Linked DNA regions of Xanthobacter dioxanivorans. The protein of the gene in region 3 interacts with the protein of the main gene of each other region in a pairwise test. Links are inferred from orthologs where the notes say so. Each region holds a gene or a part of one and is shown on either strand. Other genes may lie near its edges.

Region 1 (7,124 bases), 2.5 Mb from region 3 along the record:
GGTTTACCGACAGATTGAAGATTTCACGGCCTTCGTGGATGAGGAGGGGGCGCAACGTGTCTGTATTCGTTCACGAGCCCCCGTTGACCAGCAGTATTTGGCGTACCTGGAACCCTCTTCCGTCGGAGCTATGCTGAGAGTGGACATCAGGTCCGACTCTCGGCGCGTGTGAGAACAAGCAAAAATCTGCTTCAATCCAAAGGCTGCCGGTGTTTTCCATCGGCGGAAATGGGGCGGCTATGACTTCTGGGATACAAGCGGCAGCGGACATGGCGCACTTCACCTTCATTTCGGCCCGCCCGCGTCCTGTCCGGGCGGCCGGGACGGGAAGCCCGCCGCTCGCGTGTCCCACGGTGGCGACCCCGCCGGCGGCCCAGGCGGGTCGCCCCCTCGGCAGCAGGGACCGCGCATGAAGCTGCGCTGACGCTGCCCGCGTCGAGACAGGCGCCCCGTTTCGTTTCAACCAGATCCGCATGAAGCCGCGCAGCCCGCGAGGGCGCGGGAGGCTTTTGCGCCACAACCAGGGAACCGCCTTGCGGGCGGTCGGAGCTTCTATGCTCAAGCCACATTCGTCGGCCGCCACACGTGCCGGAACCGCTGCCTTTCAGCCCGCCCTTGCGGAGACCGCCGGCATGGATTGCGCTTCATCACCCTGGGAGCGCGTGCGCCAACGCCTGCGCGAAGAGATCGGCGAGGAGAAGTTCTCGAGCTGGTTCGCCCGCATGGACCTCGACGCCCTCACCGGCGAGGCGGTGCGCCTGTCGGTGCCCACCCGATTCCTCAAGTCCTGGATTCAGGACAACTACCTGCCCCGCATCACCGAGATCTGGGCCGAGGAGAGCGGCGCGCGCCGCCGCATCGACCTGTCCGTGCGCAATGCCTTTGCCCGCCCGGTGGCGCTGAAGACCAACGGCGGCCGCGAGGTGGTGAGCGAGCGTCCCGACGCGCGAGCCCCCCAGGCCCGTGCGCCGGAGAACCGCTCCCAGGATGCCCGCGGGCAGGAGACATCGCGCCAGGATCAGCGGGCGCAGCCGCCCCGGACCCAGGAGCAGCGGAACCAGGACGCGCGCAGCGCGGCGGAGAGCCGTGACGCCGCGGCGCTGCCGGCGGCCGGCGACGTCTCCTCCGGCTCGCCGCTGGATCCGCGCCTGACCTTCGAGAGCTTCGTGGTGGGCAAGTCCAACTCGCTCGCCTTCGCCGCCGCGCGGCAGGTGGCCGAGACGGCGCCCGGCGCCGCCCCCGTCTTCAATCCGCTCTATCTCCATGCGGCGGTCGGCCTCGGCAAGACCCATCTCCTGCAGGCGGTGGCCCGGGCCGGCGCGGCGCATGGCCGGCGCACCACCTACCTCACCGCCGAGCGCTTCATGTACGGCTTCGTGGCCGCCCTGAAGACCCATTCGTCCATCGCCTTCAAGGACACGCTGCGCACCATCGACACCCTGGTGATCGACGATCTGCAATTCCTGAAGGGCAACAATCTGCAGCAGGAATTCTGCCACACCCTCAACGCCTTGCTGGATGGCGGGCGGCAGGTGGTGGTGGCCGCGGACTGCATGCCCGGCGAGCTCGAGCACCTCGACGAGCGCGTGCGCTCGCGCCTTGCCGGCGGCCTCGTGGTGGAGCTCGGCGCGCTGGAGGAGGACCTGCGCCTGGAGATCCTGAAATCGCGCTACCAGGCACTCACCGAGCAGCACCGCAGCTTCGCCGTGCCCGCACCGGTGCTCGAATTCCTCGCCCGCTGCGTCGGCCAGAGCGGGCGCGACCTCGACGGCGCGCTCAACAAGCTGCTGGCGTTCAACCAGCTCACCGGCGAGCCGGTGACGCTGGAGATGGCGGAGAATGCGGTCAAGGACCTCATCCGCCCCACCGATCCCAAGCGCGTGCGGGTGGACGACATCCTGCGCGTGGTGGCCAAACACTACAACGTCACCCGCGCCGACCTGCTCTCCCAGCGGCGCACCGCGACCGTGGTGAAGCCGCGCCAGATCGCCATGTACCTGGCCAAGACCCTCACCCTGCGCTCGCTGCCGGAGATCGGCCGGCGCTTCGGCGGCCGCGACCACACCACCGTGCTGCACGCGGTGCGCAAGATCGACGGCCTCGTCGCCACCGACCGGGCGCTGGCCGAGGAGATCGAGGTGCTGAAGCGGCTCGTGCTCGAGCCCTGAGCCCGGTTTTCAACCGCGCCGCCCCCCTGCGCGGCGCATGTTGTTTCTAAAATCGCATCCGACCCTTGCCTTGGCGCGGCTTGAACGGCAATGTCTGCGGCCCGGTGCCCGCCCGTGCGGGCGCCCTGCGCGGCAATGCTTGCGTCGCCGCGTGGCTGCCACCCTGGAGCACGTTCCGTCTGGCCGCGACGGCGGTCGGGCGAGCAACGTTCTCCATTCCCGAATGTCGAGGCGGACCCCGGCGGTGCAAAGCATCTGCCCGCGCGGGTCCGGCTCCGAGCGAAGAGTGAACGGGCCAGGACCATGAAGGTCACCGTCGAGCGCGCCGAGCTTCTCAAATCGCTCAGCCACGTGCACCGTGTCGTGGAGCGGCGCAACACCATCCCGATCCTGGCCAACGTGCTGATCAAGGCCGGCAAGAACGGGCTGGAGCTGAAGGCCACCGACCTCGATCTCGAGGTGGTGGAGAGCGTGCCGGCGGAAGTCGGGCAGGCGGGCGCCACCACCGTGCCCGCCCACGTGCTCTACGACATCGTGCGCAAGCTCCCCGAGGGCGCGCAGGTGCAGCTGGAGGCCGGCGGCGAGCGCGGCACGCTCACGGTGCGCGCCTCCCGCGCCCGCTTCTCCCTCCAGACCCTGCCCGAGGCCGATTTCCCGGACCTGGCGGCGGGCGAATTCTCCCACACCTTCAAGGTGAAGGGCGCGGACTTCCGGCGCCTGGTGGACAAGACCCAGTTCGCCATCTCCACCGAGGAGACGCGCTATTACCTCAACGGCATCTACCTGCACGTGACCGACGGCGCCGCCGGCAAGCCCATGCTGCGCGCGGTGGCCACCGACGGCCACCGCCTCGCCCAGGCGGAGCTGGAAGCCCCGGCCGGGGCCCAGGGCCTGCCCGGCGTCATCGTCCCGCGCAAGACCGTGGCCGAGATCCAGAAGCTGCTGGAGGACAAGGAGGCGGAGGTCACCATCTCCCTCTCCACCACCAAGATCCGGGTGCAGGTGGGCGGCATCGTGCTCACCTCCAAGCTCATCGACGGCACCTTCCCCGACTATGGCCGGGTGATCCCGCAGGGCAACGACAAGACCCTCATCGTCGACAAGGACGAGTTCGCCGCCGCGGTGGACCGCGTCTCCACGGTGTCGAGCGAGCGCGGCCGGGCGGTCAAGCTTTCGCTGGCCGACGGCAAGATGACGCTCTCCGTCACCAATCCCGATTCGGGCAGCGCCACCGAGGAGCTGGAGGTGGACTATGCCGCCGAGCCCCTCGATATCGGCTTCAACTCCCGCTATCTGCTGGACATCACCTCGCAGCTCGAAGGCGACACGGCGGAGCTGAAGCTCGCCGATCCCGGCTCGCCGACCCTGGTGCGCGATTCCACCAAGACCGACGCGCTCTACGTGCTCATGCCCATGCGGGTGTGAGGCGTTGCGGGGGCAGGGCGAGGCCGCGCATCCAGAATCCGGCCCGAGCCCGTCCGCCCGCATGCCCCGCGCCGCCATCGTCAAGCTCACCCTCACCGGCTTCCGCTCCTACGCGGCGGCGCAGCTGGGCGCGGGCGACGGGCCGGTGGTGCTCACCGGGCCGAACGGGGCCGGCAAGACCAACATCCTCGAAGCCCTCTCCTTCCTCTCCCCCGGCCGCGGGCTCCGGCGTGCCCAGCTCGGCGACGTGGGCCGCCGGGCATCGGACCCCACCGGCGAGACCGGCCCCGGCGCCGCCTGGGCGGTGTCCGCCCTTGTGGACGGCGCCCTGGGCGAGGCGCGGCTGGGCACCGGCTTCGACCCGGCCCAGGATGGCGGGCAGCGGCGCTGCCGCATCGACGGCGAGCCCGTCCCCTCCGCCAATGCCTTCCTCGACCATCTCAAGGTGCTCTGGCTGACGCCGGAGATGGACGGCCTGTTCCTCGGCCCGCCCGGCGACCGCCGGCGCTATCTCGACCGCCTGGTGCTGGCGGTGGACGGCGCCCACGGCACGCGGGTGAACGGGCTCGAACGCGCCTTGCGCTCGCGCAACCGGCTGCTGGAGGAGAACGGCTCCGCCCGCTTCCTCGACGCGGTGGAGCACGAGGTGGCCGAGCTCGCCGTGGCGGTGGCCGCCGCGCGGCTGGAAACCGTGGGGCGGCTCGGCGCCGAGATCGCCGCCCATCGCGACGAGGCCTCCCCCTTTCCCTTCGCCGAGCTGGCCCTGGACGGGGAGGTGGAGCGGCTCATCGCCGCCTGTCCGGCGCTGGAGGTGGAGGACCGCTACCGCGCCGTCCTGCGCGAGGGCCGCCCGCGCGACAAGGCGGCCGGGCGCACGCTGGCGGGGCCGCACCTCACCGACCTCGCGGTGAGCCACGGCGAGAAGCGCCTGCCGGCTGCGCGCTGCTCCACCGGGGAGCAGAAATCCCTGCTCATCGGACTGACCCTGTCCCATGCGCGCCTGGTGGCGGCCATGCAGGGGCTGTCGCCGGTGCTGCTGCTGGACGACGTGGCGGCCTATCTCGACGCGGCGCGCCGGGCCGGCCTGTTCGACGCCCTGCGCCGCCTGGGCGCCCAGGTCTGGATGACCGGGGCCGACCCTTCCGCCTTCGCCGCCCTCGACGGGGCCGAGCGTTTCGACGTGACGCCCGGCCGCGTGGCACGGGCCTGACAGCCGCGCCCGAGACCGCCTCAGCCGCGGCCGACGAGGGGCATCTTGGTGGCCATCACCGTCATGAACTGCACGTTGGCCTCCAGCGGCAGGCTCGCCATGTAGACCACGGCGCTCGCCACATGGGCCACGTCCATCACCGGCTCCACCTTGATGGAGCCGTCCGCCTGCGGCACGCCGGCTTTCATCTTCTGGGCCATGGGCGTGTCGGCATTGCCGATGTCGATCTGGCCGCAGGCGATGTCATGGGCGCGCCCGTCCAGCGAGGTCGACTTGGTGAGGCCGGTCATGGCGTGCTTGGTGGCGGTGTAGGGGGCGGAGAACGGGCGCGGGGCGGTGGCGGAGATGGAGCCGTTGTTGATGATCCGCCCGCCGCGCGGCGTCTGCGCCTTCATCACGCGGAAGGCCTCCTGGGTGCACAGGAAGGGGCCGGTGAGGTTGGTGTCCACCACCTGCTTCCACTGGGCGAAGGTGAGGTCCTCCATGGGCACGGCGGGGGCGCCGGTGCCGGCATTGTTGAACACCAGGTCGAGCCGGCCGAACTTCTCCACCGTCGCGGTGAACAGCGCCCGCACCGAATCGGGATCGGTCACGTCGGTCGGCACGCAGAGGACGTCGCCGCCGGAAATGGCGGCGGCGGTCTCCTCCAGGGCTTCCAGGCGGCGGCCGGCCAGGGCGACGGAGAAGCCGGCGCCGGCCAGCGCCACCGCCACCGCGCGTCCCACCCCCGAGCCGGCGCCGGTGATGATGGCGATCTTCCTGCCCTTGCTGCTCATGCTCGCTCTCCCCGCGTCTTGCCGTGCGTTGCCGGAGCGTTTTAAATCGTTTTGAGCCCGCCCGACAACCGCCGCGGCGCAGCTTTGTCCCCGCGGCCGAGCGCCGGCAGCCGGATGGATCAGTCGGGCGCGCGGGCGGCGAGGGCGTCGAAGTCGATATAGTGGCCGGCGCGGTCGCGCTTGGAGGCCAGATAGCGCACGTTTTCCGCCGTGGGGCGCCCGAGCACCCGCTGCTCGGCCACCACATCGAGCCCCGCCGCCGTCAGCGCGGCGATCTTCTGCGGGTTGTTGGTGAGCACGCGCACGGCGCTCACCCCCAGCTGGCGCAGCATCTCGGCGGCGAAGTCGAAGCGGCGCTGGTCGAGGTCGAAGCCCAGCGCGGCGTCCGCGTCGTAGGTGTCGAGGCCCTGCGCCTGCAGGGCATAGGCGCGCATCTTGTTGGAGATGCCGTTGCCGCGCCCCTCCTGGTCCAGATAGAGCAGGATGCCCCCCTCCCCTTCCGCCATGCCGCGCACGGTGTCGCGCAGCTGGTCGCCGCAGTCGCACTTGAGCGAGCCGAACAGATCGCCGGTGAGGCAGGCCGAATGCAGCCGCACCGCCACCGGGGCGGCAAGGTCCGGCCGGCCCACCACGATGGCCACCTGGTCGCGCAGGCCCTCGCCGCCGCGAAACACCACGAACTCGGTCTCGGGCGCGCCTTCCAGCGGCACCGGCGCGCGACCGACGATGGCCAGGCGCGCCACCTGCGCCGCGCGGTAGGCCATCACCTCCGCGCCGGCGACGCGGACAAGGCCGGCCGCCTGCTCCGGCGGCAGCACCGCCACCACCGCCGCCGGAAGCACCAGGGCGAGGCCCAGAAGCTCCAGCGCCGCGAGGTCGAGCGCGCCGGCGGGCGCCACCGGCGCGTCGAGGCGGGCATCGACCTTCAGGGTCAGGGTGGCGATGCGGGCCGCATCGAGGCGGGGCAGCGCCAGCATTCCGGCCTTCTGGCCCGCCTTCTCCCGCGGCGCGCCGAGCCGCAGCAGGCGGGGGGCGGGCAGGACGAGGCGCGCATCGCAGGCGCCCCCGGCCTCCAGGGCCGCGCCGGCATCGGCGCCGAAGGTCTCCGCCGCCAGGACGATCACCGCCTCGGCCCCGTCCTCGACGCGCACCGCGCGTCCCGCCCGCACTTCCGACAGCGCGCGTTCCACCGCAATACCGCCGGACGCGCCCCCGAGGCCGAGACCATCATTCACGAACGCCATGCCGACCTCTCGAAAATGCGATCCGTCCGATTGGAAGAGACGTAACAAAATGCGGATAAGCTGCGTTCCAATCCCATGAACACCTTACGGCGGACCCCGACCGATGGATGACACGACCGGACGGCCGAAACGGGCTTCGCGCCGGCCCGCCGCCGCAGCCTGCGTTCAGGTGGCGATCCCGGCGGCCGCCCACAAGGCGCCGGACGGCCCGCGCGAACGTGATCGACCCTTCGTCATCGCCCAGCTCGGCCAGTCGTTGGACGGGCGGATCGCCACCACGTCGGGGGAATCCAAATACATC
Region 2 (7,126 bases), 300 kb from region 3 along the record:
GCCTTCGCGCGGGGAGAGACCATCCACACGGAGAATTCCTACAAGTACGCGCCCGCTGCCTTCGCCGAGCTGGCGCGCGGCGCGGGTTGGCGGGAGCGGGCGCTGTGGACCGATGCGCGCGGCTGGTTTGCCGTCGCGCTGCTGGAGCGGGGATGAGGCGCGAGCCAACGCGCGTGTGCGGCAAGACGGGCCGGGCAAGGCGGGCGTGCATTCACGAAACCGGTCGAAACCAAACCCGACGGGCTACGTTGTCGGGATACCATGGCGCGATTTTGGAACAGCGATCTGCATCACCCCATCTGGCTCCACGACGGGACGTGGCTCGCCACGCTGGGGGACTGCGGCCGGCACCTGCTCCAGCGATTTGCACAAGGAGACGGCGGGCCGCAGCTCAATTCGGCGCTGAAGGCGCTGCTGGAGGCGGCGCAGGCCGGACGACCGGAGGACATTGCCTTTGCCGAAAGCCATGTGCGCCGGTTCTTTCACGCCAAGGCAATGCTGTGACCCGCTGCGCTGAGACAACCGCCTTGACGCCGACGTCTTTTGCGCGCCCGTTGCGGGGATGATCTGCGCCGAATGCAGCCGCTGCGGGCGGCGATCCATCCTTTCCGGCCATGCGCCGCAAAGCCTCGTCTCCGAAGCCCTCGTCTCCGAATCCGGGTCGGGTGTGCCCGACACGGCGGCGGCGCCACCGCGCTTGCGGTGCGACCTGTGCGGGAGCCGGCGGGTTCATGTGGTGGAGGTCGACTCGCCGCTCCAGGCCATATCGTTTGTGGCGCGACGGGGAGCCGGTCGATGAGGCCCGCTCAGCTGAAGGGCGGATACGGCCGCCATGCCGATGTCGCCTGCGCCTGCAGCGGCACCGCGTAGGCGTCCGTGGGCGCGATCAGAAGTCCGGAGAAGTAGATGGGCGCGCCGGTGATGCAGCGACCATTGGCATCGAGCGCATAGACGCCGACCCAATCGCAATGGCAGCAGTCTGCCTCCGCCATCTCGAAAGCGAGATCGCGGTCGTGACAGACCGTCTCGCCTTCCACCGTGAGAACGCCTAGCTCAGTACGCACCATAGACGTGACTAGATACGCGCACGGAATGCCGCTCAACGACATTTCCACGTCCCTTTCCGCCCCCCGGACCGGTCCGCTCGCGACACGTGCGCACGCCCCGCACACTCGCGACGTGACGGACCTTACGCCGCGAGGCCTTCGGACGCTACTGTTGAGTTGAGGTTGTCCAGTCTGGCGTGTCGGGGTGTTATGGGTTCGGTGGTGATTTCAAACGCGGTGCTGCTGGTGGTGGCGGCGCTGGTGGTGGTGGGCACGCTCTCAAGCCTGCTCGCGGCACGTTTCGGCGCGCCCATCCTCCTCGTCTTCCTCGTCATCGGCATGGCCGCGGGCGAGGGAGGGCCCGGCGGAATTCACTTCGATGACTACTGGGCCACCTACATGGTGGGCTCGGCGGCGCTGGCGGTCATTCTTTTCGACGGCGGCCTGCGGATGCGCGTCGCCAGCATGCGCGGTGCGATCCTGCCGGCGCTCGGCCTGTCCACCGTGGGCGTGGTGTTCACCGCGGGCCTCGTGGCGCTGGTCGCCGCGCCGCTTCTCCACCTGTCGCCGATGGAAAGCCTGCTGGTCGGCGCCATCGTGGCCTCGACCGACGCCGCGGCGGTGCTGTTCCTGGTCCGGGCGCAGGGGCTGCATCTCGGCCGCCGGGTCGGCTCGGTGATCGAGATCGAATCCGCCACCAACGATCCGGCGGCGGTGTTCCTCACCGTGCTCCTGGTGGAGCTTCTCACCAGCAACATGGCCGACCCCGGCTTCATGGTCGTGTTCGGCGTGCTGCGCGAGCTGGTGCTCGGTGCGGTGCTGGGTGTCGCCGGCGGCTTTGCCCTCGTTTCCCTGCTCAATCGTGTGGATCTGCCCGGCGGGCTGCATCCCGTCATGGTTGTGGGCGTCGCGGTCCTGCTGTTCGCCCTCACCTCGCTGCTGCACGGGTCCGGCTTTCTCGCCGTCTACCTCGCCGGCCTCGTGCTGGGAAACCGGCCGGTGCGGGCCATCGCCTCTATCACCTCGTTCCTCGACACCGTCACCTGGCTCTGCCAGATCGTCATGTTCGTGATGCTGGGCCTGCTGGTCTCGCCGCAGAAGATCATACACTACGGCCTGCCGGCGCTCGGGGTCGCGGCGTTCCTTATCGCGGTGGGGCGGCCGGCGGCGGTGTTCGCCTGCCTCGCGCCCTTCCGCTTCTCCTTCAAGGAGAAGCTGTTCATCTCCTGGGCAGGCCTGCGCGGAGCGGTCTCCATCTTCCTCGCCACCATCCCCATGCTGGCGCACCTGCCGCAGGCAGAGGTGTATTTCAACATCGCCTTCACGGTGGTGCTGGTCTCGCTCATCCTGCACGGCTGGACCATGGCGGCGGTGGCCCGCCGGCTCGACGTCGCCCTTTCCGACCCGAAGCCGGGCATCCGTCGGTTCGAGATCGACCTGCCGGGCCAGACCGACATGGAACTCGTCGCCTACCCGGTCACGGAGGGCACGCCCGTGGCCGGCCAGAGCACGCTGCCCAACTGGGCGCGGCTGGTGATGGTGGTGCGCGCCAACCAGACCCTGACCCCGGAGGCGGCCGGCGCGCTCAGGCCGGGCGACTATGGCTACGTGCTCGCGCCGCCCCGGCGCGTCCACCAGCTCGATCGCCTGTTTCGGCCCCAGGAGGCGACCGCCCTCGACGACAGCGCGGCCTTCCCCTTCGTCGGCGAGGTGAAGCTCGGCGACCTCGCCGTCTTCTATGGGCTGACGGTGCCGACCGGCGAACACGCCTTCACCATCGCCGAGGCCTTCGCCGACCGCTCCGACGACCATCCGGCGCCGGGCATGCGCATCGCCTACGGGCATGCGGTGATCGAGGTGCGCGAGGTGGTGGAGGGGCGGGTGACCTGGGCCGTCCTACGGCTCGAGGCAGGGCGGCTGAAGCGCGGCATTGCCCGGGCGCGCCGCCTGCTCGGCCTGTCGCAGCCGGACAGCGACGACGATTGATGCCGGCTTCGCCACGTTCCCGCCGCGCCGGGGCGGCAGACAGGCCGGCGCAAACGGGGCCGATCGCGGGAGGAACCACATGAGGCTGTTCATGCGCCGGCGCGGCGAGGCCGGGCCCGAGCGCGATGCCGCCCGCCGGCTCGCCGACCTGGTGCGCGAAACCCTCTCTCTGGAGGAAGCGGCCACGGTCTCTGTCTCGGAAATCTCCTGCGGCGATCCAGCCTGCGGCGGCGCGGAGACGGTGGTCCTCGTCATGCGGCCCGGCCGCCGCACCGAGGCCGCCAAGGTGCTGATGCCCATGGCGCAGGTGACGGCGGAGGCGCTGGTCGCTGCCCTCGCGCCGCTCGGGGCACCCGCCCCGGCAGGCGGCGGGCTTCCGCTGCCCAGCGATAAGGGCTAAAGGGCGCGAGCTTCGCGTTTCCGTCCGCGCCCGCGCGGCGCCTTGCCTTTGCGATCGACCGTCATGTCCCTGCCAGCCGCTCATCCCGCCCGCCCGCTCAACCCGATCTATGCCGAGCTGCCGACCACCATCTTCGAGGTGATGTCGCATCTTGCCCGCACCCATGATGCGGTCAATCTCGGTCAGGGCTTCCCCGACGATCCCGGCCCGCAGGATGTCCGGCGCAAGGCGGCGGAAGCCGTGGTGGATGGTTGGAACCAATATCCCCCCATGATGGGGCTGGTGGAGCTGCGCCGCGCCGCTGCGGCGCATTATCGCCGCTGGCAAGGGCTGGAGCTCGACCCGGACAGCGAGGTCATGGTCACCTCCGGCGCCACCGAGGCGATCGCCGGGGCGTTGCTCGCCCTGATCGAGCCCGGCGATGAGGTGGTGCTGTTCCAGCCGCTCTACGACGCCTATCTGCCGCTGGTGCGCCGCGCCGGCGGCATCGCGAAGCTGGTGCGGCTGGAGCCTCCGGCGTGGAACATCACGCGGGAGAAGCTTGCCGCCGCCTTCTCCGAGCGCACCAAGCTGGTCCTGTTCAACAATCCGCAGAACCCGACCGGGGTGGTGTACTCGCGGCAGGACCTGACGCTGCTCGCCGAATTCTGCGTCGCGTTCGATGCATATGCCGTGTGCGACGAAGTGTGGGAGCACGTCATCTTCGACGACCTCGCCTTCGTCCCGGTGATGGCCCTGCCCGGCATGCGCGAGCGGACGGTGAAGATCTCCTCCGCCGGCAAGATCTTCGGCATGACGGGGTGGAAGGTGGGCCTGGTGTTCGCAGCACCTGCGCTGATGAAGGTGCTGTCCAAGGCGCATCAGTTCCTCACCTTCACCACGCCGCCCAACCTCCAGGTGGCGGTGGCCTACGGGCTCGGTAAGTCGGACGACTATTTCACCGGCATGCGCGCCGGGCTCCAGCGCTCCCGTGATCGGCTGGCCCGGGGCCTTACGGATCTGGGGTTTTCCGTGCTTGCGTCGAGCGGCACCTACTTCCTGTCCATCGACCTCGCCCCGCTCACCAACGCGGCCGACGACGAGGCCTTCTGCCTCGATCTGGTGCGCACCCACGGGGTGGCGGCGATCCCGGTCTCGGCATTCTACGCGGAAGATGCGGTGCGCAGCGTGGTGCGCTTCTGCTTCGCCAAGCACGACACGACAATCGACCGGGCCCTCGAGCGCCTTGCCAAGGTTCCGGGCCTGCGGTGAGGCTCTCTGCCAAAAGTGACCTTTGGGAGTTCGGCGCAAGGTTGCAGCGGAATTGCCGGGTTTCGACTGCTCCGCTCACGAAATCGTCATCCCACCCTCCGGAAGGCCGCGTACAGGTGACCAAAGCTTAATTGGACGCGGCCGCCGATTTCATGTTGCATCGCCGCGCAGGTCTTTTCATTGCCATGCTGAAGCATGGAGAGGTCGTGGGACTGGGCCTCGTCGAAAGGCCCGGATTTCGGTGAGAGGTCGCATGACCGTCCAGAAGGCGTCGCGTTCCGGTCGTATCTTCCTTGCCTTGGCGGTGGTCGCCGCCGGAGCTGGCGGCTACTGGTTGTGGGAGCACAAGCCCTGGGTCGTCGCGGCGGCGAAGACGCAGGCTGCCCCCTCCGAGCGGGTGGTGGCCGTGCTCACCGGGCAGGCGGAACGCACCGCGCTGCCGGTGCGGGCGGAGGCCCTCGGCACGGTAGAATCCATGGTTACGGTCCCGGTCCGCTCGCGGGTCGCGGCGGCGGTGGAGAAGGTGGGATTCGCCGACGGCGCCTTCGTGAAGGCTGGCGATCCCCTTTACGTCCTCGATTCCCGGGTCATCGACGCGCAGATTCGCCAGGCGGATGCAACCCTCGCCCGCGACAAGGTGCAGCTCGAAAAGACCCGACGCGACGTGGACCGCTATACCGGCCTTGCCTCCCGCAATGCGGTGTCGCAGGTGCAGGTGGACGATGCCCGCACCACCGCCGACGTGCAGAAGGCGACGGTGGAGCAGGACGAGGCGAACCTGCAATCCCTGAAGGTCCAGCGCGGCTATTACGACATCACATCCCCGTCACGGGGCGCATCGGCGTGTCTTCGGTTCGGGCGGGCACGGTGATCCGTGTGGACGACACCCTCGCCACGGTCCGTCAGCTTAAGCCCATCTACGTCGCCTTCGGTCTTCCCGAACGCTATATCGGCGAGCTGCGCGCCGCCAAGGACGCCAAGGTCTCGATCACGCTGCAGGGCTCCGGGGAGGTCATCACCGGCGGCGCGGTGGCGGTGATCGACAACACCGTGGACCCCCAGACCGGCACGCTGACGGCCAGGGCCGTCTTCCCCAATGACGACGAACGGCTGTGGCCGGGCACCCTCGGCTCGGTCACGGTGACGCTGCGGGTAGAGCAGAACATCGTCGCCGTGCCGAGCGAGGCGGTGCAGGCCGGGCAGGATGGATCCTTCGTCTTCGTGGTCGCCGATGGCAGGGCGAAGGTGCAGCCGGTGAAGGTGGGACGCACCCTGGAGGGGCGGACAGTCGTCCTGACCGGGCTCGACGGGGGCGAGACGGTGGTGACGGACGGGCAGCTTTCGCTGCGCAACGGCAGCCGGGTGAACGTGCGCAACCGCGCCGCGCCCGCCACCGGGAGCTGAGCGCATGCTGGCTGAAACCTGCATCCGCCGCCCGGTAATGACGACGCTGCTGATGCTGTCGCTCGTCGTCGCCGGCCTGTTCGCCTACCGCCAGCTGCCGGTGGCGGCATTGCCGCGAGTGGACTTCCCCACCATCAACATCACCGCGACGCTGCCGGGCGCCAGCCCGGACACCATGGCAACGGCGGTGGCGACGCCCATCGAGCGCCAGCTGGCCACCATCGCCGGCATTTCCTCACTGACCTCGTCGTCGACGCAGGGTTCCACCTCCATCACGGTGCAGTTCGACCTCAATCGCAATATCGACGCGGCCGCCCTCGACGTGCAGTCGGCCCTCTCCGTGGCGCAGCGACAGCTGCCGCAGGAGATGACCACGCCGCCGAGCTACCGGAAGGTCAATCCGGCGGATGCCCCGGTGCTGCTCCTCTCCGTCTCGTCGGGCACCTTGCCGCTTTCGGCGGTGAACGAATATGCGGACACGCTGATCGGCCAGCAGATCTCCCAGCTTCCGGGCGTGGCGCAGGTGCAGATCTACGGCACGCAGAAATACGCCGTGCGCATCCGCGTCGATCCCGGCGCGGCCGGCGTGCGCAACATCTCGTCTGACGACATCCAGGGCGCGGTGGAGGCGGCCGCCTCCAACACGCCGCTCGGCATCGTCTCCGGCCCCAAGCAGGCCCAGACCATCGACATGGGCTCGTCCAAGGCCGACGCCACCCAGTTCCGCCGGACCATCGTCGCCTGGCGCAACGGCGCGCCGGTGCGGCTGGAGGAGATCGCCACCGTCTCCGACGGCGTCGAGAACGAGCGGGTTGCGAGCTGGTACAACGACACGCGCGGCATCGTGCTCGCCATCGTCCGCCAGCCGGATGCCAACACGGTGAGCGTGGTGGACGAGGTGCGCGCGCGCCTGCCGGAATTTCGCGCGCAGGTTCCGGGCGCGGTGAGCATCAATGTGATGTTCGACCGTTCCGTCTCCATCCGCGAGGCGGTGGCGGACGTGCAGAAGACCCTGTTCGAGGCCATCGTCCTCGTGGTG
Region 3 (8,242 bases):
GATCTTGCGCGCCAGCTTCACCTGGTCGGCGTTGGAGGTGGCCAGCTTGCCCGGCCCGGCCCACAGGGAATCCTCCAGCCCCACCCGGATGTTGCCGCCCATGGACGCGGCCATGGCGGCGATCGGCAGCTGGTTCCGCCCCGCCCCCAGCACCGACCACCGATACTGGTCGCCGAACAGCCGGTCGCAGGTCCGCTTCATGTGCATCACGTCTTCCGGATGCGGCCCGATGCCCCCCAGGAGCCCGAACACCGACTGCACGAACAACGGCGCCTTCACCAGCCCCCGATCGAGGAAGTGGGCGAGGTTGTAGAGGTGGCCAATGTCGTAGCACTCGAACTCGAACCGCGTGCCGTTGTCGTAGCAGGTGTTCAGGATGTACTCGATATCCTTGAACGTATTGCGGAACACCAGGTCGCGCGTGTTCTCCAGGTGCGTGCGCTCCCAGTCGAACTTGAACTCCTTGTACTTGTCGAGCAGGTGGTACAGCCCGAAATTCATCGAGCCCATGTTGAGCGAGGCCACTTCCGGCTTGAAGGTGGCCGCCGGCAGAACCCGCTCCTCCACCTTCATGTACGGGCTGCCGCCCGAGGTGATGTTGATCACCGCGTTGGTCGCCTGCTTGATCCGCGGCAGGAACGGCGCGAACGCCTCCGGACGCTGGTCCGGCTGGCCGGTCTCCGGGTTGCGCGCATGCAGGTGCAGGATCGCCGCACCCGCCTCCGCCGCCGCCAGCGCGTCGGTGACGATCTCGTCCGGCGTGATCGGCAGATAAGGCGACATGGTGGGCGTGTGGATGGCACCCGTCACGGCGCAGGTGATGATCACTTTCTTGGATCTTGCCAACGTTCTCTCCCTCGACTGGCGGCTCATCGCGCCACCTTATTGACTAAAGACTCATTACATATTGAGCCGATTGTCAATAGGCTCCCGAAGAGCTACAGGAATTGGCAACAGGACCTGGCTTGGAGCATGTGCCGGCCAGCTTGGAGCGAGAGGGCGGGCCACCGAGGGGATCGCCCTCCAGCCGATCGGAGCGCAGGGTGAAAAAGCCGCTTGTCATCAAGGAGAAGCCCGAGCCGCGGCGCAGCTCCACCGCGACCCGTACGGTCGGCGCCAAGCGCCCCGCCGCGCGCACGCGGCTCGATCCCGCGGTGCGGGAGCGCATGATCCTCGACGCGGCGGTGGAGTTCTTCGCCGAGCACGGCTTCGAGGCGCAGACCAAGGACCTCGCCGAGCGTATCGGCGTCTCGCAGGGCCTCATCTTCCGCTATTTCGGCACCAAGCAGAATCTTGTGGAGCGGGTGTACCAGAACGTGTTCCTGCAACGCTGGTCACCGCAGTGGGAACAGGATCTCAAGGACCGCGCCGTCCCCTTCCCCGAACGCCTCGAGCGCTTCTACCTCGCTTATTTCGACGCCGTGGACGAGTATCACTGGATCCGCGTGTCGCTCTATGCGAGCCTCGCCGGCCACGACATCACCAATCGCTACGTGCAGAGCCACGTCAACCGGCTGCTGGAAATCATCCTGCGCGAGCTGCGCGACTATCGCGGACTGGTGGTGGAAGGCGCCATCGAGCCCCTCGAATACGAGCTCGCATGGCACCTCCACTCGACCTTTATCTATTACTTGATCCGCAAATACATCCACCGACTTCCGGCCATGGAGGACAAGTCGGTCATGGTGGCGCGGATCATCCGCTCCTTCCTGCACGAATTCGAAACGGCCCCGGTGAAGGCGCTGAAGCCGGCCCGGCCGCGCGCGCGCAAGGCGCCCCCCGAGCCCTGAGCGGACGATCTCCCGGGAGCGCTCAGGCCGCATCCGCCGGCGGCCGGCCGCTCTTGAAGGCGGCGAAGGCGAGCACCGTGAGCGGCGTCGCCAGCACGATGCCCATGACGCCGAAGAAATTGCCGAACGCGACCACCGCGAACAAGGTGACCGCCGGCGGCAGGGAAACCATGCGCTGCTGGAGCAGGGGGGTGATGATGTTGCTCTCCGTCTGCTGCACGATGACGAAGACCAGCAGCGTCCACAGGCCGGTATCCACCCCCAGCGTCAGGGCGATGAGCACCGCCGGCGCCGCCGAGACCACCGGCCCTACCATGGGCACGAACTCCGCCAGCCCCGCGAACAGGGCCAGCGCCAGCGACGAGGGCACGCCGACGATGCTGAGGCCGGCGAACGTCAACAGGCCCACCACCACCATGGCGATGAGCTGGGCCTTCAGGAAGTGCCTGAGATCGAGGGAAATGGCATCGAGCTTGTGCTCGACCGCCGGCCGCTCGTCCTTCGACCAGCAGGACAGGAACATGCGCCGGTAGAGATCCGGCGAGGCGGCGAAATAGATGCCGCCCACCACCACCAGGAACACGCCCAGCAGCACCTGGAATACGTTGGTGGTCACCCCCTGCACCGCGGAGATCAGCGTATCGCTGCTCGGCGCCGCCGCCTCCGCCCGCTTGATCAGGTCGCTGCCGAGGCCTTCCAGATGGAAGCGCTGCTCGAAGGCGGCCCAGGCGGCCGGCAGCTCGTTCAACAGCTCGGTGACCTGCGTCTGGATGGTGGAGCCGAACAGGTAGAGCGCCAGCCCGGTGCCGCCGAACGCGAGCAACGCCACCGGAAACACGGCGTAGCGCTCGGGACAGCGGGTCAGCCGCGCGAACGGCTCGGCCAACGCATGCAGGGCCAGCGACAGCAGGATCGCGGCGAACACCTGCAGAATGACGTCGATGATCTTGAAGGAGAAATAGGCCAGGGCGAGCACAACGCAAGCCACGGCGACGCGCCGTGCCACCAGCCAGTCGGAAGCCATGATCCCCCTCGCGCTCCTGTCGCCGCCCGCGGGCAGTATAGGGCCCGGGTCGCCGCCCGCCACCGGAGTGTTTGACGCCCGCCTCAGAACGGGCGGAAGACAGCCGAGACGAAATCGAGGGTCCGGCAGGCGGCCTTGTCGTGGGGATCCTCGATCAGGCGCGTCATGGCATCCAGCGTCCGCGCCGCGAGGAAGCCCCGCCAGGAGGTGCTCTTCGGCGGCGCCAGCGCGTGGTGACGCAGCGTCGGCTTCAGCGTGCCGTCGATCTCCGCGACGCCTTCGGCGGAGAGCGTGGGCCAGGGCGCGCCGAGCTGGGCCTCGGCGCGGGCCATGGTGCCCTTCCAGTCGGCCATCAGCTCGTCGAAGGCGATGACCGTGCGGGGCTGGCCGCGGGTCGCCCGCTCGGCGTCGAGGGTGTAGCGCAGCCAGATGCCGAGGCCCTTGGCGGCTGAGAAGCCATCGCGCTTGGTGACCGAGGCCGCCACTTCCACCGGGTTGCGCAGCGCCAGCACCGGTGAGATGCGGTAGCCGGCCTCTTCCAGCACCGGCCGGTAGATGCCCATCAGGCGCGAGATGCGCGGGTCCTTGAGGACGATGGCGGGCGCGCCGCCATATTCCTCGGCGATGGCGCGGCGCACCTCGCCGGTCAAGCCGCGCCGTTGCGCCACGTCCACCAGGTCGGCGGCCATGGCCTTGCGCGACGACCACTTGTGGCCGCAGGCCTTCAGGATGCGCTCGTCGAGGTCCATGAAGACCTCCGATTCCCAGAATCCGGCCTCGTTGGCCTCGGTGGCGGCCATCAGCGTCTTGGGCGCGGAGAAGCCCATGAGGTTGATGATGCGGGTCAGGGCCGATGTCCCGCTGCGATGCATGCCGAGCACCAGGACGGCGCGCTTGTCGAGTGTCACACGTGCTTCCTCGAATGGCGTGACGCGGCCGGGCCGGCCGCCCTCCAGCCCATCCCGTCGGAGATCCGGCGAGAGCGGCCGAGGGTCGCTCTCATTTCGCCTGATGCCATAAACTTACTGTCACGCGGCTTCAACCGCCACGACGCCGGGAATCGCCTTGATGGCACCGGCGATCTGCGGCGAAACGGGGTATTTGCCGGGCAGGCTCACCTCCACCTCGGCCTTGGCGTCCTCCATCAGCAGGATGAGGCTCACGTCGCCGGAGCCCGCCTCCCCCGCCTTGCCGTCGCTGAGGCGGCGGGCGATGCCCTCGATGGGCTCGGGCGAGCGCAGGAAGATGCGCAGCCCCTTCTGGTGGCGGGCGGTGACCGGGTCCAGCCGTTCGCACGAATTGATGCGCACGCGCACATCCTCGCCGTTCAGCTCGGCGGCGACCATCATGAGCAGCGGCGTGCCGGGCTCCAGCAGATCGCGAAAGTGCGCGAGGCCTTCGGAGAAGATCACCGCCTCATAGTGGCCGGAGGGGTCGGAAAGGCCGACGATGCCCATGCGCGTGCCGGACTTGGTGCGCCGCTCCTGCTTCGAGACCACCGTCGCCGCGAGGCGCCCCGCCGCCGCGCCGGAGCGCACGGCCCGGGCGAAATCGGAGAAGGCCTGCACCCGCATCTTCTTCAGCGCATCCGCATAATCGTCCAGCGGATGGCCGGTGAGGAAAAAGCCGATGGTGTCGTATTCTCGCTGCAAGCGCTCGGAGGGCAGCCAGGGCGCCACGTCCGGAATGGGCAGGGCGGCGGCGGAGGGACCCGAGCCGAACATGTCGTTCTGGCCGGATTGGGCATTGGCCTCCACGCGCTGCGCCTCGGCCACGATGGAATCGATGGCGGCGAACGCGCGGGCGCGATTCTTCTCCAGGACGTCGAAGCAGCCGGCGGCCATCAGGCTCTCCAGCGTGCGCTTGTTGACGAGCTTGACCGGCAGGCGGCAGGCGAAATCGGAAAAGTCGCGGAACGCCCGCTCCCCACGCGCCGCCACCAGGGCCTCCACCGCCGCGCCGCCCACGCCCTTGATGGCGGCCATGGCGTAGATGATCTTGCCGTCCTTCACCGCGAACTCGCGGGCGGACAGGTTGATGTTGGGCGGCACCACCTCGATGCCCAGCCGCTGCGCCTCCTGCCGGAATTCCGCGAGCTTGTCCGTGTTGCCCATGTCGAGGGTCATGGAAGCAGCGAGGAACTCGGTGGGATAATTCGCCTTCAGCCACGCCGTCTGGTAGGCGACGAGGGCATAGGCGGCGGCGTGGGACTTGTTGAAGCCGTAGTCGGCGAACTTGGCCAGCAGGTCGAAGATGGTGTCGGCCTGCGCCTTCTCGATGCCCCGCCCGGCGGCGCCGGAGACGAAGCGCTCGCGCTGCTTCTCCATCTCGGCGCGGATCTTCTTGCCCATGGCGCGGCGCAGAAGGTCGGCTTCGCCCAGCGAGTAGCCCGCCATAGCCTGGGCGATCTGCATCACCTGTTCTTGGTAGATGATGACGCCGAACGTCTCCTTCAGGTACGGCTCCAGCATGGGATGGAGATAGTCGGGCTGGGCGCGGCCGTGCTTGCAGTCGCAATAGACCGGGATGTTGGCCATGGGGCCGGGCCGGTAGAGGGCGACGAGGGCGATGAGGTCCTCGACCCGGTCGGCCTTCATGTCCACAAGGGCGCGGCGCATGCCCGCGCTTTCCACCTGGAACACGCCCACCGTCTCGCCCTTGCCCAGCATGGCGTAGGTCTTGGGGTCGTCGAGGGGGATCTTGGAGATATCGAGCTCGATGCCGCGCTGGTGGACCAGCTTCACCGCCTTGTCGATGGTGGTCAGCGTCTTCAGGCCGAGGAAGTCGAACTTCACCAGCCCCGCCTGCTCCACCCACTTCATGTTGTACTGGGTGACCGGCATGTCGGACTTGGGATCGCGATAGAGCGGCACCAGCTCGTGGAGCTGGCGGTCGCCGATCACGATGCCCGCCGCATGGGTGGAAGCGTGGCGGTTGAGGCCCTCGAGGCGCACGGCGATGTCGAAGGCGCGCTTGACCACCTCCTCCTGGTCGCGGGTCGCCTGGAGGCGCGGCTCATCCTCGATGGCCTGCTTGAGGGTGACGGGATTGGCCGGGTTCTGCGGCACCAGCTTGCAGAGCTTGTCCACCTGCCCGTAGGGCATTTCCAGCACGCGTCCCACGTCGCGCAGCACGCCGCGCGCCTGGAGCGTGCCGAAGGTGATGATCTGCGCCACCTGCGCCCGGCCGTAGCGCTCCTGTACGTAATGGATCACCTCGTCGCGGCGCTCCTGGCAGAAGTCCACGTCGAAGTCGGGCATGGACACGCGGTCCGGATTCAGGAAGCGCTCGAACAGCAGGCCGAAGCGCAGCGGGTCAAGGTCGGTGATCTGCAGCGAATAGGCGACCAGCGAGCCGGCGCCGGAGCCGCGCCCCGGCCCCACCGGAATGTCATGGGCCTTGGCCCACTTGATGAAGTCCGACACGATGAGGAAGTAGCCGGGGAACTTCATCTTGGTGATCACGGAGAGCTCGTAGGCGAGCCGCTCCTCGTAGACCTTGACGTCGAGGCCCGGCGCGGGCCCGTGCTTGGCGAGGCGCTGGGCGAGACCCTCCCGCGCCTGCCGCTCCAGCTCCGCCGCCTCCTCCGCCAGGGGGTCCCCATGGCCGCCGCCGGAGGTGAAGCGCGGCAGGATGGGCTTTACCGTCCGCACCCGATAGGCGCAGCGCCGGGCGATCTCCACCGTGTTGGCCGTGGCCTCGGGCAGGTCGGCGAACAGCTCCAGCATCTCCTTGCGGGTCTTGAAGCGGTGCTCGGCCGTCAGCCGCCGCCGGTCACCCTCGGCCACGAGGCGGCCTTCGGCGATGCACAGGAGGGCGTCGTGGGCCTCATAGTCGGTCTGGCTGGCGAAGAAGGGCTCGTTGGCGGCCACCAGCGGGACGCCCTTCGCATAGGCGAGTTCGAGCAGGCCGGCTTCCGCGAGGCGCTCGGCGTCGGTCTCATGGCGCTGGACCTCCACGTAGAGCCGGTCGCGGAAGAGCGAGGCGAGCAGGTCGAGCCGCTCCGCCGCCAGCTCCGGGTGGCCGCTGACGAGGGCCTTGTCGAGGGGGCCGGCGGGGCCGCCGGTCAGGGCGATGAGGCCGTCGCTCGCCTCGGCGAGCCAGTCGACAAGGATGCGCGGCTCGTCCTCGCTGGCGGTCTCCAGGAAAGCGCGGGACACCAGCTTCATCAGGTTGCGCCAGCCCGGCTCCGACTGGGCCAGCAGAACGATGCGCGGCCGCTTCGGCCGGATCGCCCCGCGCGGCCCGGGCGGGTCCGGCAGATCGAGCGCGAGGGAGACGCCGGCGATGGGCTGGATGCCCGAGCCCGACATCTTCTCGGAGAATTCCAGGGCGCCGAAGAGGTTGCCGGTGTCGGTCAGGGCGATGGCCGGCTGCGCGTCCGCCTTCACCAGGTCGGCCAGCTTGCCGATGGAAAGCGCCCCCTCCAGCAGCGAGTAGGAGGAATGGACGTGCAGGTGGATGAAGCCGGGATCGGACATGGGGTCTCGGTGTGGGGCGAGTCGGGCGCCCCGCAGGATAGCGCGATTTCCGCGCAGGCGGTCCGCCACCGTGGAGAGGGCGCCGGCCACCCCCGCTATCTACAGGCGTCGGCGCCTCTTTGGAATTTGGCCGGAAGCCTTTCCGCCCGTCATGGCCGGGATCGTCCCCGGCGCCTTTCTGACGCCCTCACCCATTGCCACCGGCGCGAAAATCTCCGACACCGCCCCCACGGGAAAGGCAGGCCGGGCATGTTCAGGTCCTTCATCGGCAGCTGGCAGTTCTGGGCGCTCGGGTCGGCGGCCTTTGCCGCGCTGACCGCCATCTTCGCCAAGGTGGGGGTCGCGGGCGTCCATTCGGATCTGGCGACCTTCCTGCGGACCCTCGTCATCCTCGCCCTCGTCGCCACCATGGTGTGGATCGGCGGCACCTGGCAGCCACCGGCGAAGATTCCTGGCCGGACCTGGCTGTTCCTGGTGCTGTCCGGCCTCGCCACCGGAGCCTCCTGGCTGTGCTACTTCCGCGCCCTGAAGGCAGGCGACGCCGCCCGCGTGGCGCCGGTGGACAAGCTCAGCGTGGTGCTGGTGGCGATTTTCGGCGTCGTCTTCCTGGGCGAGCGCCTGTCGGCGGCGGCGGCGCTCGGCGTTGCCCTCATCGCGGCCGGGGCGGTGCTGGTGGCGGTGGGCTGATCCACATCAGGCGCCGAGCCTATCGTACAGCTCGGCATAGACCGCGCGCAGCGCCTCCGGCAGGTCGTCGGCCACGAGGCCGGGCCCGGCGCTGCGCGCCGCCTGCCCGTGCAACCACACCGCCGCGCAGGCGGCGTCGAAGGTGGGCATGCCCTGCGCCAGCAGGCCGGTGGCGATCCCCGCCAGCACGTCGCCGGCACCGGCGGTGGCGAGCCAGGCCGGCGCATTCTCGGCGATGGCGGCCCGTCCGTCTGGGGCGG
Region 4 (6,952 bases), 2.7 Mb from region 3 along the record:
ATCTGGGCGGCGAGCCGACCCCGCGCGTGGGCGGCCAGCATTCCCTCGACGCGAGCTATTTCAAGCGCATCGATGCGCTCAATTTCACCGTCATGCACGACGACGGCCATATGACCGAGGACCTGGAGGCGGCGGACGTGGTGCTGCTCGGCGTATCGCGCACCTCCAAAACGCCTACCTCCATCTATCTTGCCAACCGGGGCATCAAGACCGCGAACATCCCGCTGGTCCCCAACGTGCCGCTGCCGCCCAACATCGAGAAGCTGAAGAAGCCGCTTGTGGTCGGCCTGGTGGCGAGCCCGGAGCGGATCGTCGAGATCCGGCAGAACCGCCTGCTCAGCCTCAATGCGGGGGAGGCGGGAAGTTCCTATACGGACCGCGAGGCGGTGAGCGACGAAATCGCCTTTTCGCGGCGCCTGTGCGCGCGCAACGGCTGGCCGCTCATTGATGTGACCCGCCGGTCCATCGAGGAGACGGCGGCCAACATCTATACGCTCTACAGCGAGCGCCGCCGGCGCGAGATTGCCGAAACATGAGGGGGAGGGACGATCGTGTGGCGTGGTGAACAGCCGCTGGTGCTCGCGTCCAAGAGCGCAACGCGGTTGAGCCTTCTCGTGCATGCGGGCGTGCCCGTGGAGACGGTGGCCGCCGATGTGGACGAGCGCGCCCTTCAGGCGGAGGCCGGCGATTTGGACCCCGCCCGCATCGCCCTCCTTCTGGCCCGGGCGAAAGCGCTTTCGGGCGCGACGGCGGCGCCGGGGCGCATGGTGCTGGGCGCGGACCAGACCCTGGCCCTCGGGCCGAAGATCTATCACAAGCCGGCCACCATCGAAGCGGCGCGGATCCAGCTGATGGAGCTCGCCGGCCACACCCATGCTCTGCATTCGGCGGTGGCCGTGGCGTTGGATGGCACGGTGATGTTCGAGACGGTGGTGAGTGCCTTCCTCACCATGCGGCCCTTGTCGGAAGAAGCGCTCAGCAACTACCTCGTGGCGGCGGGCGCGCGGGTGCTCACCTCGGTGGGTGCCTACCAGCTTGAATCGGTGGGCGTGCACCTGTTCACGCGCGTGGATGGCGACCACTTCACCATTCTCGGCCTGCCCCTGCTGCAGCTCCTGCCCTTCTTCCGCGAGCAGGGGCTTCTGCCGTGAGCGTGCGTGTCTGTGTCACCGGCCAGCCGGTCAGCTATTCCCGCTCGCCCCTTCTGCATGGCTACTGGCTTCGGAAATACGGCATCGACGGCGCCTATGGCCGTGAGGAAGTACCACCGTCGGAGGCCGTGGACTTTTATCGCAGCCTCGCCACGCGGGGCTATGTCGGCTGCAACGTGACCGCGCCGAACAAGGAGATCGCCTTCTCGGTCCTCGACGAGGCGGAGGAGAGCGCGGCGACGCTGGGCGCGGCGAACACCCTGTGGCTCGAGGACGGCAGGCTCTGCGGCGCCAGCACCGACGGTTACGGCTTCATCGCCAATCTCGATGCGGGGGCGCTGGGCTGGGACGGGGAGCGCAAGACCGCGCTGGTCCTCGGCGCGGGCGGGGCCTCGCGGGCCATCGTGCATGCGCTGGTGGCACGCGGATTCGAGCGGGTGGCGCTCGCCAATCGCACGCTGGAGCGGGCGGAGGCGATCGCGGCCATGTTTGGCCCGGTTGTGCGTCCCCTGGCCCTTGAGCGCATAGGGGACGTGATGCGGGATGCGGACGTCCTGGTGAACTGCACGTCGCTGGGCATGAAGGGGGCGGCCCCGCTCCTGCTTGACCTGTCGGGGCTGCGGCCCGAGGCGGTGGTGAGCGACATCGTCTACGTGCCGCTGGTGACGCCGCTGCTGAAGATGGCCGCCGGGCAAGGCTTCCGCACCGTGGACGGGCTCGGCATGCTGCTGCATCAGGGCGTGCCCGGCTTCGAGCGCTGGTTCGGCGTGCGGCCGGAGGTCACGCCGGAACTGCGCGCTCTTCTCGTCGCCGACCTGAAGGCCAAGGGCCAGCTGGAGGCCTGAGCAGACATGTGGATCCTCGGCCTCACCGGCTCCATCGGCATGGGGAAATCGGCGACGGCACGCCTGTTCCGCGCCCATGGGGTGCCGGTGCACGATGCCGACGCGTCGGTACACGGGCTCTATCGCGGGGCGGCGGTGGGGCCGGTGGAGGCGGCCTTTCCGGGGGTGGCGCGGGATGGCGCCGTCGACCGGGCGGCGCTTGGCGCCCGGGTGCTCGGCGACGGCGAGGCGATGCGGCGGCTGGAGGCCATCGTGCATCCCCTGGTGCGGGCCGAGGAGGAATCCTTCCTCGCCAGCGCCCGCGCGGCGGGGGCTCGTCTGGTGGTGCTCGACATCCCGCTCCTGTTCGAAACGGGAGGTGCCGGGCGCGCCGATGCGATCGCCGTGGTCAGCGCGCCGAAAGCTGTGCAGCGCGCCCGTGTTCTCGACCGGCCGGGCATGACGGACGACAAATTCGAGGCCATCCTCGCCAAGCAGATGCCCGATGCGGAGAAGCGCCGGCGGGCGCATTTCGTCATCGACACCGGGCGTGGCTACGCTTCGGCCGAGCATCAGGTGGCGGGGATCGTGCGGGCGCTGGCCGGACCGGGCCGGCGGCGGCCGGAGTAAGGATAGGGAATCCATGCGCGAGATCGTGCTCGATACCGAGACGACGGGCCTCGAGGCCTATGGTGGCGACCGGCTCGTGGAGATCGGCTGCGTGGAGATGGTCAACCGCATCCTCACCGGGACGGTGTTCCACGTCTATATCAATCCTGAGCGGGACATGCCGGTGGAGGCGTTCAACGTCCATGGCCTCTCCGCCGAATTCTTGTCGGACAAGAAGAAATTCGAAGAAGTTGCCGATGAATTCCTGAATTTCATCGCCGAAGATACCTTGGTCATCCACAATGCCGCGTTCGACATCGGCTTCCTCAATGCCGAGCTGGAGCGTTCCGGCCGGTCCACCATCGCCCGCGACCGGGTGGTGGACACGCTGGCCCTGGCGCGGCGCAAGCATCCCGGTGGCGGCAACCGCCTCGACGATCTGATGCGGCGCTACGGCATCGACAGCTCCCGCCGGGTGAAGCACGGCGCGCTGCTCGATGCGGAGCTGTTGGCGGAAGTCTATGGCGAGCTGCTCGGCGGCAAGCAGGCGAGTCTCATCGGCCTGACCGAGGAGGCGAGCGAAGCCCCGCGCCTGGTGGTGGAGGCGCGCGCCGCCCATGTTCGGCCCGAGCCGCTCGCCCCCCGCCTCACCGATGCGGAGGCGCAGGCGCATGCGGTGTTCGTGGCGAGCTTGGGAGAGAAGGCCGTCTGGCTGAAATATGCGGATGCGCCGCCGGTGGAGAAGACCGGAAGCTGACACGGCGTCGGAGCAGCTTCCGGTCGATTTACAACCACAGATCAATCAAAGGTTGATCGAATAGGAAGGCCGCAGGCGGAGAAACGCCCGCCTCTCCGATCCATTCCTCATCCTCTACCGCGAGCCTGTCCCTGGCTTCCGGATGCGATTTTAGAGGGTGTCGCCCCAGCCTGGCGGATTTAAAGAGGTCTCAGGCCAGCATTTCCGCCACGGCCTTCGGAAGGCGCCCCGGATCGGTCACCGGGAGCGAGCAGCGTTCGCCGATGCAGACGAAAGCCGCACCCTCTGCCGGCGCCGACGCGATCCGCGCCGCCATGACGCTGCCGGCGAGAGCGGAAGAGCCCTCATCCGCGCGGACAAGGACCCTGAGTGGGAACGGCACCTCAAGCGCGGCGGTTGCAAGCGCCCCGCTCCTCGCCCCCACGACGACGATCTGCGCGAGGTTGAGGCGGGTGTCGATGGCGTTCAGCGCAGCTCCGTGCGCGAGCGCATTCTTCGCTGCCGGCCCCGACAGCCCGGAGAGGATCCGGTCGGCCCGGGCCCGCAGGGCATCGTTGCCGGTGAGGGCCGAGAGGCGGACCAGGGCCTCCGCCGCGACCGCGCTGGAGTTGGGAACCGCCTCGTCATGGGTGATGCGGGGGCGCACGACGAGGCTGTCGGCATCATCCGCGGTGAGGAAATAGGTGCCCGTCGCCGGGTCGAGATGGTGCGCCTCCAGCGCCTCCAGGAAGCCGGCGGCCCGCTCCAGGCCCTCCCCTGCCCCCGTTGCCTCGTGCAGGGCGAGGCCGGCGCGCGCCATGGCGGCGAGGTCCGAGGCAAGGCCGGGAGCCACCAGCTTGTCGCCGCACCAGGAATGGGCGAGGCGCCCGCCCGTGATCATCCGAGCGCACACGGTGTCGAACGCCCGCTGCGCCAGCGCGACCCAGGCGGCCTCGCCGAGGAAGGCGCCGGTCCGGGCCAAAGCGGCGATCATCAGGCCGTTCCAGTCGGCCAGTACCTTGTCGTCGCGGCCGGGGCGCACGCGGTGCTCCCGCGCGGCCAGCAGCTTTTCCCGCAGCGGCTCAAGGCGCGCTTCGGCCTCGGCGCTAACGAAGCCGGCGTCGGTGCGGTTGAGGATGTTGCCCGCCTCCCAATTGCCGGCGGGGGTCACGTCGTAGAAGCGGTTGAAGAAGGCCGCATCCTCGGCGCCGAGGACGGCCTCGATCTCTCGCGCGGTCCACACATAGAAGCGGCCCTCATGACCCTCGCTGTCCGCATCGAGGCTGGCGGCGAAGGCGCCTTCGGGCGTCAGCATCTCCCGCTCGAGCCAGCCGACGATCTCCCGCGCCCGGCGCAGGAACAGCCCGTCACCGGTGTCACGATGGGCCAAGGCCAGCAGATCGAGGAGCTGGGCATTGTCGTAGAGCATTTTCTCGAAATGCGGGACGAACCAGATCTCGTCCACAGAATAGCGGGCGAAACCGCCGCCGAGATGATCGTAGATGCCGCCCTCGCTCATGCGGTTGAGGGTGAGGGCGACCATGGCCTTCAGCTTGTCGTCCCGGCGCCGGGTGCCGACCCGCCAGAGCAGCTCCATGAGGCCGGACTGGGGAAACTTCGGCGCGCCCTTCAGCCCGCCATGCACCGGATCGAAAAGCTCCGCGGTGCGCGCCGCCGCCCCGTCGAGGTCCTCCTGCCCGATGGCGACGCCGGCCACGGGCTCGGCCGCCTTCTTGAGGCGGGTCAGGATGGTATTGGCGTTCTTCTCCACCTTGTCGGGGTTCTCGGTGAAGACCGTGGAGACCTGCTGCAGCACCTCGCTGAATGCCGGCCGGCCATAGCTCGTCACCGGCGGGAAATAGGTGCCGCCCCAGAAGGGCCGGCCCTGCGGATCCAGGAACATGGTGAGCGGCCAGCCGCCGCTCTGGCCCAGCTGCTGGAGCGCGGCCATGTAGATCTGGTCCACGTCCGGCCGCTCCTCGCGGTCCACCTTGATATTCACGAACAGGGCGTTCATCAGCCCCGCCACCTGCGGATCCTCGAAGCTCTCGTGCGCCATCACGTGGCACCAGTGGCAGGCGGCATAGCCGACGGAGAGCAATATGGGCTTGCCCGTGGCCCTGGCTTCGGCGAAGGCGTCCGGGCCGAAGGCCCACCAGTGGACCGGATTGTCCTTGTGCTGGAGAAGGTAGGGGCTCGTCTCCCGCGACAGGCGGTTTTCGCTCATGGCTCAAAATCCCTCGGGCATTCCCGGCTTTGATGGCAATCGGGTTCGCGACTAAAGGTTCAATCAAGAGACGGCACATGGTCCGCCATCGGGCCGCCCCGTGCAAATCTGCAGCCAATGAGGTGCGTGCGATGTCCGACACCATCTTCGCCCTGTCCTCGGGACGCCCGCCGGCGGGTGTCGCGGTGGTGCGTATTTCCGGTCCGCGGGCACAGGCGGCGGGTCTTGCACTCGCCGGCGTCCTGCCGCCGCCGCGGCTCGCCCGCTACGGCGCCCTGATGGATCCGGCGAGCGGGGAGGTGCTGGACCGCGGGCTGCTGCTGTTCTTTCCCGGCCCGGCCAGCGCCACCGGGGAGGACGTGGTGGAGCTGCATCTGCATGGCGGCCGGGCCGTGGTGACGGCGGTTCTGCGTGCGCTGTCCGGCCTGCCGGGCCTGAAGCCGGCGGAGGCCGGGGCGTTCACCCGCCGCGCCCACGCCCATGGCAAGCTCGACCTCGCCGAGGTGGAGGGCCTTGCGGATCTGGTGGCGGCGGAGAGCGAGGCGCAGCGGCGCCAGGCCCTCGCGATCGCGTCCGGCGCGCTCTCCCGGCGGGTGGAAGGGTGGCGCGAGGGGCTGATCGGAGCACTGGCGTTGCTGGAAGCCACCATCGATTTTTCCGACGAGGGCGACGTGCCGGGGGACCTGGCCGCCCAGGCGGCCGGGGTGATCGGCGGCCTTCGGTCGGATCTCCTGTCCGCCCTTGCCGATGCGGCGCGGGGCGAGCGGGTGCGCGACGGCCTCGTGGTGGCCATCGCCGGCCCGCCGAATGCCGGCAAGTCCACGCTGCTGAACCGCCTCGCCGGGCGGGAGGCAGCCATCGTCTCCCCCCTCCCCGGCACCACGCGGGATGTGCTGGAGGTGCATCTGGAACTGGCCGGACAGGCGGTGACCCTGCTCGACACCGCCGGCCTGCGGGAGACAACGGACATGGTGGAAGCGGAAGGGGTCCGGCGGGCGCGGGCGCGGGCGGAAGGGGCGGACCTCGTGCTTTGGCTGTCGGAGGACGCGGCACCCCCGCCCGCGGTCTTTTCCAATGCCATCAAGGTGCGCACCAAGACCGACCAGGGTGGCGCATGTCCGGCGGACTGGCTCGGCATCTCCGCCGCCACGGGGGCGGGGATCGAGGGGCTGGTTTCGCACCTGGAGCGACGTGCGGGCGAGATCGGCGGCGGCGAGCCCGCTCTGGTGACGCGGGAGCGCCAGCGGCTCGCCCTGGAGTCTGCGACGGCGCATCTGGAGCGGGCGCTGGGGGATTTCGGCGGGCGCGAGGAATTGCGCGCAGAAGAAGTGCGCCTGGCGGTGCGGTCGCTCGACCAGACGATCGGCCGGGTGGACGTGGACCAGGTGCTCGATGCGGTGTTCAG

What was found.
Region 1: the proteins of dnaE (region 3) and dnaN interact in binary tests that used the Escherichia coli proteins (3 or more experiments, as listed by UniProt). The link is inferred for Xanthobacter dioxanivorans from one-to-one orthologs.
Region 2: the proteins of dnaE (region 3) and EZH22_RS21375 interact in binary tests that used the Escherichia coli proteins (3 or more experiments, as listed by UniProt). The link is inferred for Xanthobacter dioxanivorans from one-to-one orthologs.
Region 4: the proteins of dnaE (region 3) and dnaQ interact in binary tests that used the Escherichia coli proteins (3 or more experiments, as listed by UniProt). The link is inferred for Xanthobacter dioxanivorans from one-to-one orthologs.

Annotation. Positions count from the first base shown.
Region 1 is NZ_CP063362.1:1,749,362-1,756,485, reverse strand. Bases 1,598-4,532 are described here. They hold dnaN (DNA polymerase III subunit beta), read left to right. Parts: upstream 1,598-2,471; coding sequence 2,472-3,593; downstream 3,594-4,532. Other genes in these bases: recF (DNA replication/repair protein RecF), read left to right, coding at 3,655-4,532; dnaA (chromosomal replication initiator protein DnaA), read left to right, coding at 1,598-2,168. In the rest of the region: more of dnaA, read left to right, coding at 633-1,597; more of recF, read left to right, coding at 4,533-4,803; EZH22_RS08280 (SDR family oxidoreductase), read right to left, coding at 4,824-5,579; GTP cyclohydrolase II RibA, read right to left, coding at 5,699-6,823; EZH22_RS08270 (RibD family protein), read left to right, coding at 6,927-7,124. UniProt on the Escherichia coli protein: Confers DNA tethering and processivity to DNA polymerases and other proteins. Acts as a clamp, forming a ring around DNA (a reaction catalyzed by the clamp-loading complex) which diffuses in an ATP-independent manner freely and bidirectionally along dsDNA.
Region 2 is NZ_CP063362.1:4,581,393-4,588,518, reverse strand. The notes cover bases 2,653-5,589. They hold EZH22_RS21375 (aminotransferase), read left to right. Parts: upstream 2,653-3,495; coding sequence 3,496-4,683; downstream 4,684-5,589. Other genes in these bases: EZH22_RS21365 (efflux RND transporter periplasmic adaptor subunit), read left to right, coding at 5,527-5,589; EZH22_RS21370 (efflux RND transporter periplasmic adaptor subunit), read left to right, coding at 4,937-5,554; EZH22_RS21380 (hypothetical protein), read left to right, coding at 3,112-3,432; EZH22_RS21385 (potassium/proton antiporter), read left to right, coding at 2,653-3,032. Outside these bases: egtD (L-histidine N(alpha)-methyltransferase), read left to right, coding at 1-156; EZH22_RS21395 (hypothetical protein), read left to right, coding at 262-504; EZH22_RS21390 (hypothetical protein), read right to left, coding at 807-1,115; more of EZH22_RS21385, read left to right, coding at 1,257-2,652; more of EZH22_RS21365, read left to right, coding at 5,590-6,087; EZH22_RS21360 (efflux RND transporter permease subunit), read left to right, coding at 6,092-7,126. UniProt on the Escherichia coli protein: Shows aminotransferase activity with methionine and histidine as substrates, and to a lesser extent also with phenylalanine.
Region 3 is NZ_CP063362.1:4,283,999-4,292,240, reverse strand. What follows is about bases 3,643-7,695. They hold dnaE (DNA polymerase III subunit alpha), read right to left. Parts: upstream 7,296-7,695; coding sequence 3,843-7,295; downstream 3,643-3,842. Other genes in these bases: EZH22_RS19955 (EamA family transporter), read left to right, coding at 7,545-7,695; EZH22_RS19965 (sulfotransferase family protein), read right to left, coding at 3,643-3,722. Also shown: EZH22_RS19980 (BKACE family enzyme), read right to left, coding at 1-783; EZH22_RS19975 (TetR/AcrR family transcriptional regulator), read left to right, coding at 1,044-1,790; EZH22_RS19970 (AI-2E family transporter), read right to left, coding at 1,813-2,814; more of EZH22_RS19965, read right to left, coding at 2,898-3,642; more of EZH22_RS19955, read left to right, coding at 7,696-7,982. UniProt on the Escherichia coli protein: DNA polymerase III is a complex, multichain enzyme responsible for most of the replicative synthesis in bacteria. This DNA polymerase also exhibits 3' to 5' exonuclease activity. The alpha chain is the DNA polymerase catalytic subunit.
Region 4 is NZ_CP063362.1:1,625,135-1,632,086, forward strand. What follows is about bases 1,717-4,479. They hold dnaQ (DNA polymerase III subunit epsilon), read left to right. Parts: upstream 1,717-2,618; coding sequence 2,619-3,341; downstream 3,342-4,479. Other genes in these bases: EZH22_RS07730 (shikimate dehydrogenase), read left to right, coding at 1,717-1,996; coaE (dephospho-CoA kinase), read left to right, coding at 2,003-2,605; EZH22_RS07745 (thioredoxin domain-containing protein), read right to left, coding at 3,532-4,479. Also shown: EZH22_RS07720 (pyruvate, water dikinase regulatory protein), read left to right, coding at 1-536; EZH22_RS07725 (Maf family protein), read left to right, coding at 552-1,151; more of EZH22_RS07730, read left to right, coding at 1,148-1,716; more of EZH22_RS07745, read right to left, coding at 4,480-5,547; tRNA uridine-5-carboxymethylaminomethyl(34) synthesis GTPase MnmE, read left to right, coding at 5,679-6,952. UniProt on the Escherichia coli protein: DNA polymerase III is a complex, multichain enzyme responsible for most of the replicative synthesis in bacteria. The epsilon subunit contain the editing function and is a proofreading 3'-5' exonuclease.